3 linked regions of the Saccharophagus degradans 2-40 genome follow. The main gene of each other region encodes a partner of the protein of the gene in region 2 in a complex. Links are inferred from orthologs where the notes say so. Each region holds a gene or a part of one and is shown on either strand. Other genes may lie near its edges. The genes, in order: tsaE, tsaD and tsaB.

Region 1 (3,155 bases), 2.5 Mb from region 2 along the record:
TTTAAGCCATTAGCTTCTAAAAGCTGCGCCACGGTTGTGCGGTAGCGCTTGGCAATAGATGAGAGGGTATCACCTCTAGCGATTATGTGCTCAACCGTGGCAGCACTGCCACCAGAACCTTTGCCGCCGTGCTTTTTCCAAGCCACGTAAGAATCGGCCGGTGGCACATCGTAAAAATAACTTTTAACACCGTTAAAAATTGCTGTGGCCAATTTTTTGCGGTGGCTATCGGTGCTTAACGCTCGCGCTTCGTCGGGGTTTGATATAAACCCTGTTTCTACCAGAATAGATGGTACATCTGGCGATTTCAAAACAGCAAAACCCGCCTGCTCGACTTGGTGCTTGTGAAGCTTGGTAATTGCGCCCATTTGTTTAAGCACGCGATCACCCACGTTCAAACTGTTAGCAAGAGTTGCATTCATGGATAAATCCACCAACACACCCACTAACATTTCATCTTTATCATCGAGGCTCACATCGCCCACACCGCCAATTAAATCCGCTTCATTTTCTTTTGACGCAAGAAAACGAGCTGTCTCACTGGTAGCCCCGCGACGAGATAGAGCAAATACTGACGCGCCTTTCGCTTTGGGGTTTTTAAATGCATCGGCATGAATAGAAATAAATAAATCTGCGCGTATTTCTCGGGCTTTATTGCGGCGCGCACGCAGTGGAATGTAGTAATCACCTGTTCGCACCATTTGCGCCTTGTACCCGGGTTCGCTATCTATGAGCCGCGCTAACTCTTGTGCAATTTTAAGTACTACATCTTTTTCGCGAACACGCTTTGGCCCCAGTGCGCCAGGGTCTTCACCGCCGTGGCCAGCATCAATGGCAATGACGATATCGCGCTTGCTTTCCGGTGCTTTGGCAACGGTTTGGACTGTTTTTACGGTAGCAGTACCTTCATCGTATAAATCTATTACCAATCTATCTGGCTTGTCGGCAAGCGCTAACAGTGCAAAACTTCGTGGTTTTACCTCTGTTTGTAAATCGAGTACAACGCGTAAATCGGTTTGGTTGCGTTTGCCATAGCGCATTTTGCCAATAGGCGAGCCGCTAAAGTCTAGGCCGTCGGTATTGGCTGCGAACTTGGCGTTTTCTATATCAATAACTAGTCTTGCGGGGGAATCCAAGGTAAATATTTTATGCTCAACAGGCCCAGTTAAATCGAACACCAAACGTGTGTTATCTGGTGCGCGCCAAACACGTACACCCTTAACGTCTGCCGCCATTAACCATTGGCTAACAAGCATTAGTACTAGGCAAAATGCGATTTTAAACCTGTAACCCACGATAAGTGCGTCCTTCGTTGTGACGTTATTTGTATAATTAATCGTTAGCGAATATTGGTAAAGCTTCCACAGCTTTTATTCATTTATGTTATCCACCCAATTCATGCCATTTGTTGTTAGCCCACAAAGTGTAGCGCTACGGCCCTCCCCACTGGGCACTACCTTAACCAGAATATCCGCTTGAGGCAAAACACCTTCGCCCTTTTCAAACCATTCGATTAAACAAATTGCTTCTGCACTAAAGTAATCGCGAATCCCCATATATTCTAGCTCTTCAGGGTCGCCAAGCCGGTACAAATCGAAATGGTAAATGGTGCGCTGGGCTAATTCATATGGCTCGACCAATGTATAGGTAGGGCTTTTAACCGGACCTGAATAATCAAAACTATGCAGCACTCCGCGGCAAAAAGTGGTTTTGCCCGCGCCAAGGGTGCCATCTAAAAATATGACTGCTCCTGCGGGAATCATCTTCCCCAGCGCAGCACCTAGCGCTACGGTTGCCTCTTCGTTTACCAGGTAAATTTCTTTTTCGACTAACGCCTGCACCACTAGTTTAACAACTCCCTAATAAATGGAATTAAATCGGTCGCCATTACACCACGCACACCCGCTTCTTGCACGGCCAAATCGGCGGCATCACCGTGGGCGCACACGCCCAACTGAGCAGCTTCAAATAAGGTTAAACCCTGCGCAATCAAGGCGCCAATCACGCCACTAAGTACGTCGCCCATGCCACCGGTTGCCATTCCTGGGTTGCCAACATTCGCCACCACTAATTGATCCGCACCGGCAATAATGGTTCCAGCGCCTTTCAAAACGACTACACCGCCATATTTAGTTTGAATAGCGCGGGCTGCGGCAAACCTATCGGCTTGAATTTCTGCCACAGAGCAGTCTAGTAGGCGCGCCGCCTCTCCTGGGTGCGGCGTTAGCACCCAGTTATCGCGTTGCGTTTTTCGCACTACGCGCCCTTCTGCCAACAAATTCAATGCGTCGGCATCCATTACCAAGGGTAAGTCTGTAAGTGTTGCTTGCTGCAGCATTTGCTCCGACCACGAGTCACGCCCAAGGCCTGGGCCCAATACAACAACCGTTGGTTTAGCCAATACAGGCTCGATAGCCTGGCCTGACGCCACACCTATTACCATAAGCTCTGGGCAACGGGCGAGAATAGGCGCAACATGAATGGGCTGGGTAGCAATACCCGTTAACCCTGCCCCCGTGCGCGCAGCAGCTTCGCCTGCCATAGCGGCAGCGCCACCCATACCCACATCACCACCTACTACTAACACATAGCCAAACTGCCCTTTATGAGCGTCGGCTTCGCGCTCTGGCAAGCTTGGCATAAGCGCCAAGCGCGATGTGCGTGTAACCTCGGGTTTAATGGCGTCATATATGGAAGCGGGTACACCTAGGTCATCAAAATACACATCACCGGTAAAGGCTGGGCCTCGGCCGGTTAACAAACCGCGTTTTACACCAATAAATGTAATAGTCGCCGCACACTTTATTGCGTCGCCCCACACTTTTCCGGTATTGCCACACAAGCCAGAAGGCAAATCTACCCCTAATACTGGGGCTGCGGAATTATTTGCCCAAGCTATTGCACGACTATAATCGCCCTCTACTTCGCGCGATAAGCCAGTGCCAAACAGCGAGTCAACTATTACCGTACTAGCATCAATTTGAACCGTATTTAACTCAGAACCGGCTATAACCGTTACGCCTTCCTGCTGGGCGTAGTTGTACGCCTTAAGTGCGTCACCGCTTAGGCCAGCAGGGTCTGCTATCGCCACAGCGTGTACATTCAGTTTTTTCTGCGCAGCCAAAGCCGCAATAACATAGCCATCGCCACCATTA
Region 2 (2,946 bases):
CACTGGCACTTGGATAACCGGTGCGCTCGCGGCTCACCTTGCGAATAGTCGTATCCACGGCGCGCTCGCTGTTATCCACCCAATCTACCGCCGCAGCGTAAGATTCGGTAGTCGCACTGGACCCAGGTACAGGCTCACCAGCATCTAAATGCGCCACGCTTAGATTCACCGCCGGGCCACTTGCGGCAGTATTATTGCCGCCGCCAAATGCAACACCGCCATACACGCGAGCATAACCATGGTTGCCGCCTTCTACACGAGCGCTAAACGGCGCGGCATTGCGCGGGCTTTTGGTTTTAATGTTAATAGCACCGGCCAAAGCATCGGAGCCATAAATAGACGAGAGCGGCCCGCGCAAAATTTCAACGCGTTCAATTTCATCGGGGTTAAGGGTAGATAAATCAAAACCACCACCGCGTGAATTGGTTGTGTCATTCATGCGCACGCCATCCACCGTCACCACAGTAAAATTCGATTCGGCACCGCGAATAAATAATTCGGTTATGCCCCCCGGGCCACCGGGTTGCACTACATCTATACCCACGCGATTGCGCAGCAATTCCAACGCTGTAGCACTGTTTTGCAAAGTGAGTGTTTGCGCATCTATTACCTCGGCGCTAGCCGCACTTGCACCTTCTATGCGCGCCCCCGTTACCAGTACGGTTTCTATTTCTTCGGTTGCTTTTGTTTGCGCTGATGCTTTTGTTTGCGCATTTGCTTCGCATGCGGCCAATGCAACCACAGCGGCAATATATAAACGTAGGCTCAATGAACTTCTCCGAGTAAACAAGTAATAACCGCACCAGTGTTGCAAACAATGGGTAAAAATTGGGTTATTCACTTTTGATTTATTTTTATTGCGTTACAGTCTAGCTTGCAAACGGAAAACTAACACACAAAAATATATTCAGCGATGCAAACTGCAGAAGGGAAGGAGTAGAAAATTTTAACAGTGAGGAACAAGCAGGCAATTAATAGCAACACACATGCACAGCAAAGCTAGAAAGTTAACCTAGCCTTGCGCAACACAACAAGATTTAAAGCAAAACACCGCTTTATAGGTATAGAAGAAAACAAAATTGATTTGCTTATTATTAACAGCAGTTAATATTGGCTAAATAGCAGGCAAGGTATCTAGCGCCCAACGCGGCGAAACGTTAATAGCTAACGGCTCTACCTGCCCCGCAAGCAAACGCTGGCAACCGGCGTAGGCAATCATTGCGCCGTTATCGGTGCAAAACTCTGGGCGAGCATAGTAAACCTGTGAATTAATTTTTGCCAAAGCGGCTTCTAAACGCTCGCGCAGGCGAACATTAGCCGATACACCACCGGCTATAACCAAAGTATTTAATTTAGTTTGCTGCAGCGCGCGGCGGCATTTAATAACTAACGTGTCCACCACGGCTTCTTGAAACGCGCAGGCAATATCGGCGCAGGTTTGATCGTCCGGCAAGCCGGTTTCATCTGCATACTTGGCAACGGTATTAAGGGTAAAAGTTTTCAAACCACTAAAACTAAAATCTAACCCTGGGCGATCGGTCATAGGGCGCGGAAACTTAAACCGCGAAACATCGCCCTTGGTAGCAAGCTTGGCAATATTTGGCCCACCGGGGTAATCCAAATCCATCATTTTGGCGGCTTTATCGAAGGCTTCACCGGCAGCATCATCTAGCGACTCGCCCAACAGCACATATTTACCAATGCCCTGCACCTCTACCAGCTGGGTGTGGCCACCCGACACCAACAGCGCCACAAACGGGAAGGCCGGCGGAGCATCTTCCAACATTGGGGCCAGCAAATGGCCTTCCATATGGTGCACGCCAATTGCGGGGCAACCCCACGCCATTGCCAAACCGCGGCCAAAACACGCGCCAACCAAAAGCGCGCCAATTAACCCCGGGCCAGACGTATAAGCAATGGCATCTATTTTATTGCGCGAGTCGGTGTTATCTAGCAAACCATCCACCAACGGCAACAACTTGCGCACATGGTCGCGGCTGGCCAACTCTGGCACCACGCCACCATACTCGGCGTGCACCGCCACCTGACTGTACAGGGTGTGGCCAAGCAAGCCCGCTTCACTATCGTAAATAGCTACACCGGTCTCATCGCAGGAGGTTTCTATTCCCAAAACTCGCATAATAATTAACTACATTCAGTGGATTTGTTAACGGCTAAAAGATTAGCGCGCGCAAAGTACCATAGCCCAACAAATGCGCCAAGTAACGCAAATAATGCGCATTAATTACCCCACCCACACCACAGCATGCACCTAAGCGATTGCCTTCGCGGGCAAGCCTCTCTATACTGCCGCCCGCGCAAACCTGAGCACCAACGCCAAACGCCCTAGCAATAGCCTAATCAATGGCATGTTAATGGTTAATAAGCAAACAAAGTGCTTGCAGGCTATGATCTATATGTATAGAATTTCGCACCCCTGAATTACAACGCTTTGTTTCAGGCCGCTGACCGCGCTTTGGCGCATTTATCTACGGCAGCAAACAAAGTAACACCCATACAAACAACAGGTAGAAATAATGCCTTCAGTTAAACTGAAAGAAAACGAGCCATTTGACGTAGCATTACGTCGTTTTAAGCGTTCATGCGAAAAAGCTGGTGTACTTGCTGAAGTACGTCGTCGTGAATTCTACGAGAAGCCAACTTCTGTTCGTAAGCGTAAAGCAGCTGCTGCTGTTAAGCGTCACGCTAAAAAGGTTCAGCGCGAAAACCGCAAGTTCCAACGTTTGTACTAGGTTTTACGCCAACACAACGTTTTGCAGTTTTAAAGCACCACCATTCAAGCACTAGGTAATTCCGCGTACCCCGCCACTTAGTCTCGAAACCTGTATGCTGGAGAGTCAAACGACTCTCCAATAAGCTACAGCGACAGAACCAAAGCGAATCCAGTTATGGCAAGTGAACTAAAAAGCACAATAAGTAACGCTG
Region 3 (2,925 bases), 1.9 Mb from region 2 along the record:
CAAATCTCGATCGAACCACGGCGCTAACAGTACGCCCCCATACACTTCAATACTAAGTTGCTGATAGCCATTGCTCAATTTAGAAGGCATTGGCTTTACTTTCAAACAAGGGCTATCTGTATGTGCCCCAACAACTCGTATGCCGTGATCTACACTAGATTCTACGCCATGAATAAATGCAGCAATGGCAGTGCCCGAGCGCACCACAAAATATTTTCCACCAGGCTGTAACGACCAGTCTTCGTTTTCATTCAGCTCAACAAACCCCGCTGCCTGCATACGCTGAGACATACTCAAAACAGCATGAAAAGGTGTGGGCGAGTCCTGTAAAAACTGAATTAAATCTTGATTATTAAATGTATTGCCTGTCATTTTTTAACCCTTTCGCTATTAAGCAAACCAAACAAGTGCAAACAGACCTGCGCCCAATAATAGACGATAAATTACAAACGGAAGCATGCCAATTTTGTTGATAAAGCTTAGAAAGTAATGAATGCATATATATGCACTAATTGCCGAAACCAACACACCTACGCCAATCTCTTGCCAATTAACATTACTTTCTTCCAATAGTTTTAACCCCATATACCCACCACTTAAAGTAATAATAGGAATAGAGAGTAAAAATGAAAAACGAGCGGCGTCGCTTCGGCCAAAACCAAGTAATAAAGCTGCGGTAATAGTGATACCCGAGCGCGAGGTACCGGGAATCATAGCCAGTGCTTGAGCAAGCCCAATAACTAATGCAATAAATAAGGTCATTTGGGCTAATTGTTTAGTTTCTGAATGCTTCGCATCAGCAAACCAAAGTAAAAGCCCAAAAACGACAGTTGTAGTTGCTATAACAGAAACACTGCGCAAATGCTCTTCAATAAAATTGCCCAATAGCAAGCCAAATAACCCGGCAGGGACTGTTGCAACGATGATACACCACGCTAGAGACCCGTTTTCTGACTGTTTTCCTGTTATTGAACCAAACCAGCCTGCAATCAAATTCACTATATCTTTTCTAAAATAAAGAATAACCGCACTAAGCGTACCCACGTGCACAGCTACATCAAACGCAAGCCCTTGATCTTCCCAACCGAAAAGTTCTTTTGGCAAAATTAAATGAGCTGAGCTCGAAATAGGTAAAAATTCGGTAATACCTTGGATCAATGCTAGAAATACAGCGTGTAAGATATCCATATACACTCCATTATGAGGGGCTTAAATTTGTAAGATTAATTGTCGCGGATGCGTTTACGCTTTTGCCAAGTTATTTCATTGCGTAAATAAAGGGGTTCGAGTTCGAATGCTGAGGTCAACTCGTTATTCTCAAAACGCTGCTGAGCTATATGCAGCATACCTTGGGCATTAGGCTTTAGGTCTGGCAACACAGAAAATCCGTCGTGTCGCTCCACATCTGTTACCTGCCAGCCGTGCCCTACTCCTAGAACGTCGCCAGACAAATCATCCGACATTTTATTAAACGTTTCAGGAGTTCCAATAGAAGGCGGGCTTAAGGGTTTAAGTTCACCCTTTTGGCTCAGCTCAAATAGTTGCCAGTAAATTTCTCCCATGCGCGCATCCAATGCTGGGCAGACAATAACAGGTTTAGCACGATGAGCATTGTCCAACTGGCATTGAGCAGCAAGTAACTCGAGTGAGGTTAAGCACACAATGGGCAATTGGGCTCCGTACGCAAGACTTTGCGCTACACTTAACCCAATTCGAATACCAGTAAACGACCCTGGGCCTATTGTGAGGGCCAAGGCATCTAGTTCATTTAATTGGGCGCCCTCCTCAGATAAAACCTCTTCAATTAATTGAAGGACAACCTTCGCATGGGAGTTTGCTTGAGTGGATTGCCTCGTAACGCATGTTTTAGCATTACCCAAAGCAACAGAGCACACTTCTGTGGTGGTATCGATAGCAAGAAATCTAGGCATAACAGCGAAACAGACCTGTGAATACAAAGGCTGGGGATTTTCGCATACTTTACCCCACCAAAACAAAAAATCCCCCGTAGAAAAGCTCTACGGGGGATTTTTTACAAGCATTTACCTAAAGATAAACACTAAAAGCTACTTTCGTATGACTTAAGCCTTTTTAGGCGGACGTCCACGGCCTTTACCGGCTTTTTTCGCTGGTGCTTTTTTAGCAACTGCTTTCTTCGCAGGTGCTTTTTTAGCAGGCTTAGCAGCGGCAGCAGGCGCAGCCTTCTTAGCTACAGCCTTTTTAGCTGGCTTAGCTTTGGCTTTTGCTTTTTTAGCAGCAGCGGCAGCTTTAGCCTTTGCTTTTTTAGCAGCAGCAGCTTCTTTAGCCTTGGCTTTACGAGCAGCGGTAGCAGCTTTAGCTTTTTCAGCTTTAGCAGCGGCGGCAGCTTTTATCTTAGCCTTTTTAGCAGCAGCAGCGGCTTTAGCTTTTGCTTTTTTAGCAGCAGCGGCAGCTTTAGCAGCAGCTTTCTTAGCAGCAGCTTTAACTTTCTTAGCGTCAGCAGCGGCACGAGCTTTGGTCCACTTAGCAGCGAATGCTTTAGTAGCTTTCGCTAAATCAGCTTCAGCAGTAGCAGCCAACTTGGCTTTCATTTCATCTACTTTAGCAGCAGCAGAGGCAACCGCAGCATTTGCAGCAGCAGCGCTTTTAGCACTTGCCAAAGCAACTTTAGCAGAAGCTACAGCGGCTTTAGTTTCAGCAGCAGCCTCACTAGCTTTAGCCAATGCTCCGCGAGCAGTTTCAACAGCTTTCTTGCTAGCAGCAGTTTTGGTTTTGGCAGCTTTTGCACGAGCGGCTACAACTTTAGCACGCGCTTCAGAAACCTTTTTAGCAGCAGCAGCTTGTTTAGCGGCGGCTTTATCTAAAGCGGTTTGAGCTTTGGTTACTGCTGGATCTGCAGCAGTAGTTTTTGGAGCTGCTTTCGCAGCGGTTTTTGCAGCAGGACGA

Evidence for each region.
Region 1: the proteins of tsaD (region 2) and tsaE are in contact, whole or in part, in a crystal structure (PDB 6N9A), measured with the Thermotoga maritima proteins. The link is inferred for Saccharophagus degradans 2-40 from one-to-one orthologs. Residues at the interface, in WP_004082750.1 of Thermotoga maritima: Cys10, Asp11, Arg49, His50, Leu82, Gly84, Gly135, Gly136, Glu154, Thr155, Leu156, Asp157, Asp158, Ser159, Glu162, Asp165, Lys166, Arg169, Leu170, Tyr175, Lys213, Thr214, Leu217, Tyr218, Gln221, Arg222, Asn324; in WP_004082108.1 of Thermotoga maritima: Leu37, Gly38, Lys46, Lys57, Val59, Lys60, Ser61, Thr63, Phe64, Thr65, Leu66, Met67, Val69, Pro71, Tyr82, Arg83, Leu84, Asp86, Asp88, Phe89, Asp93, Ile128, Asp130, Glu131, Arg134.
Region 3: the proteins of tsaD (region 2) and tsaB are in contact, whole or in part, in a solved structure (PDB 4WQ4), measured with the Escherichia coli proteins. The link is inferred for Saccharophagus degradans 2-40 from one-to-one orthologs.

Annotation. Positions count from the first base shown.
Region 1 is NC_007912.1:3,386,403-3,389,557, forward strand. Bases 108-3,107 are described here. They hold tsaE (tRNA (adenosine(37)-N6)-threonylcarbamoyltransferase complex ATPase subunit type 1 TsaE), read right to left. Parts: upstream 1,845-3,107; coding sequence 1,371-1,844; downstream 108-1,370. Other genes in these bases: SDE_RS13975 (N-acetylmuramoyl-L-alanine amidase), read right to left, coding at 108-1,256; SDE_RS13985 (bifunctional ADP-dependent NAD(P)H-hydrate dehydratase/NAD(P)H-hydrate epimerase), read right to left, coding at 1,844-3,107. Outside these bases: more of SDE_RS13975, read right to left, coding at 1-107; more of SDE_RS13985, read right to left, coding at 3,108-3,155. UniProt on the Escherichia coli protein: Required for the formation of a threonylcarbamoyl group on adenosine at position 37 (t(6)A37) in tRNAs that read codons beginning with adenine.
Region 2 is NC_007912.1:930,419-933,364, reverse strand. What follows is about bases 128-2,918. They hold tsaD (tRNA (adenosine(37)-N6)-threonylcarbamoyltransferase complex transferase subunit TsaD), read right to left. Parts: upstream 2,141-2,918; coding sequence 1,115-2,140; downstream 128-1,114. Other genes in these bases: SDE_RS03825 (GatB/YqeY domain-containing protein), read left to right, coding at 2,910-2,918; rpsU (30S ribosomal protein S21), read left to right, coding at 2,538-2,753; SDE_RS03840 (TonB-dependent receptor plug domain-containing protein), read right to left, coding at 128-769. Outside these bases: more of SDE_RS03840, read right to left, coding at 1-127; more of SDE_RS03825, read left to right, coding at 2,919-2,946.
Region 3 is NC_007912.1:2,836,111-2,839,035, forward strand. Bases 78-2,847 are described here. They hold tsaB (tRNA (adenosine(37)-N6)-threonylcarbamoyltransferase complex dimerization subunit type 1 TsaB), read right to left. Parts: upstream 1,932-2,847; coding sequence 1,224-1,931; downstream 78-1,223. Other genes in these bases: SDE_RS11680 (M18 family aminopeptidase), read right to left, coding at 78-372; SDE_RS11685 (undecaprenyl-diphosphate phosphatase), read right to left, coding at 391-1,188; SDE_RS22860 (hypothetical protein), read right to left, coding at 2,082-2,847. In the rest of the region: more of SDE_RS11680, read right to left, coding at 1-77; more of SDE_RS22860, read right to left, coding at 2,848-2,925. UniProt on the Escherichia coli protein: Required for the formation of a threonylcarbamoyl group on adenosine at position 37 (t(6)A37) in tRNAs that read codons beginning with adenine.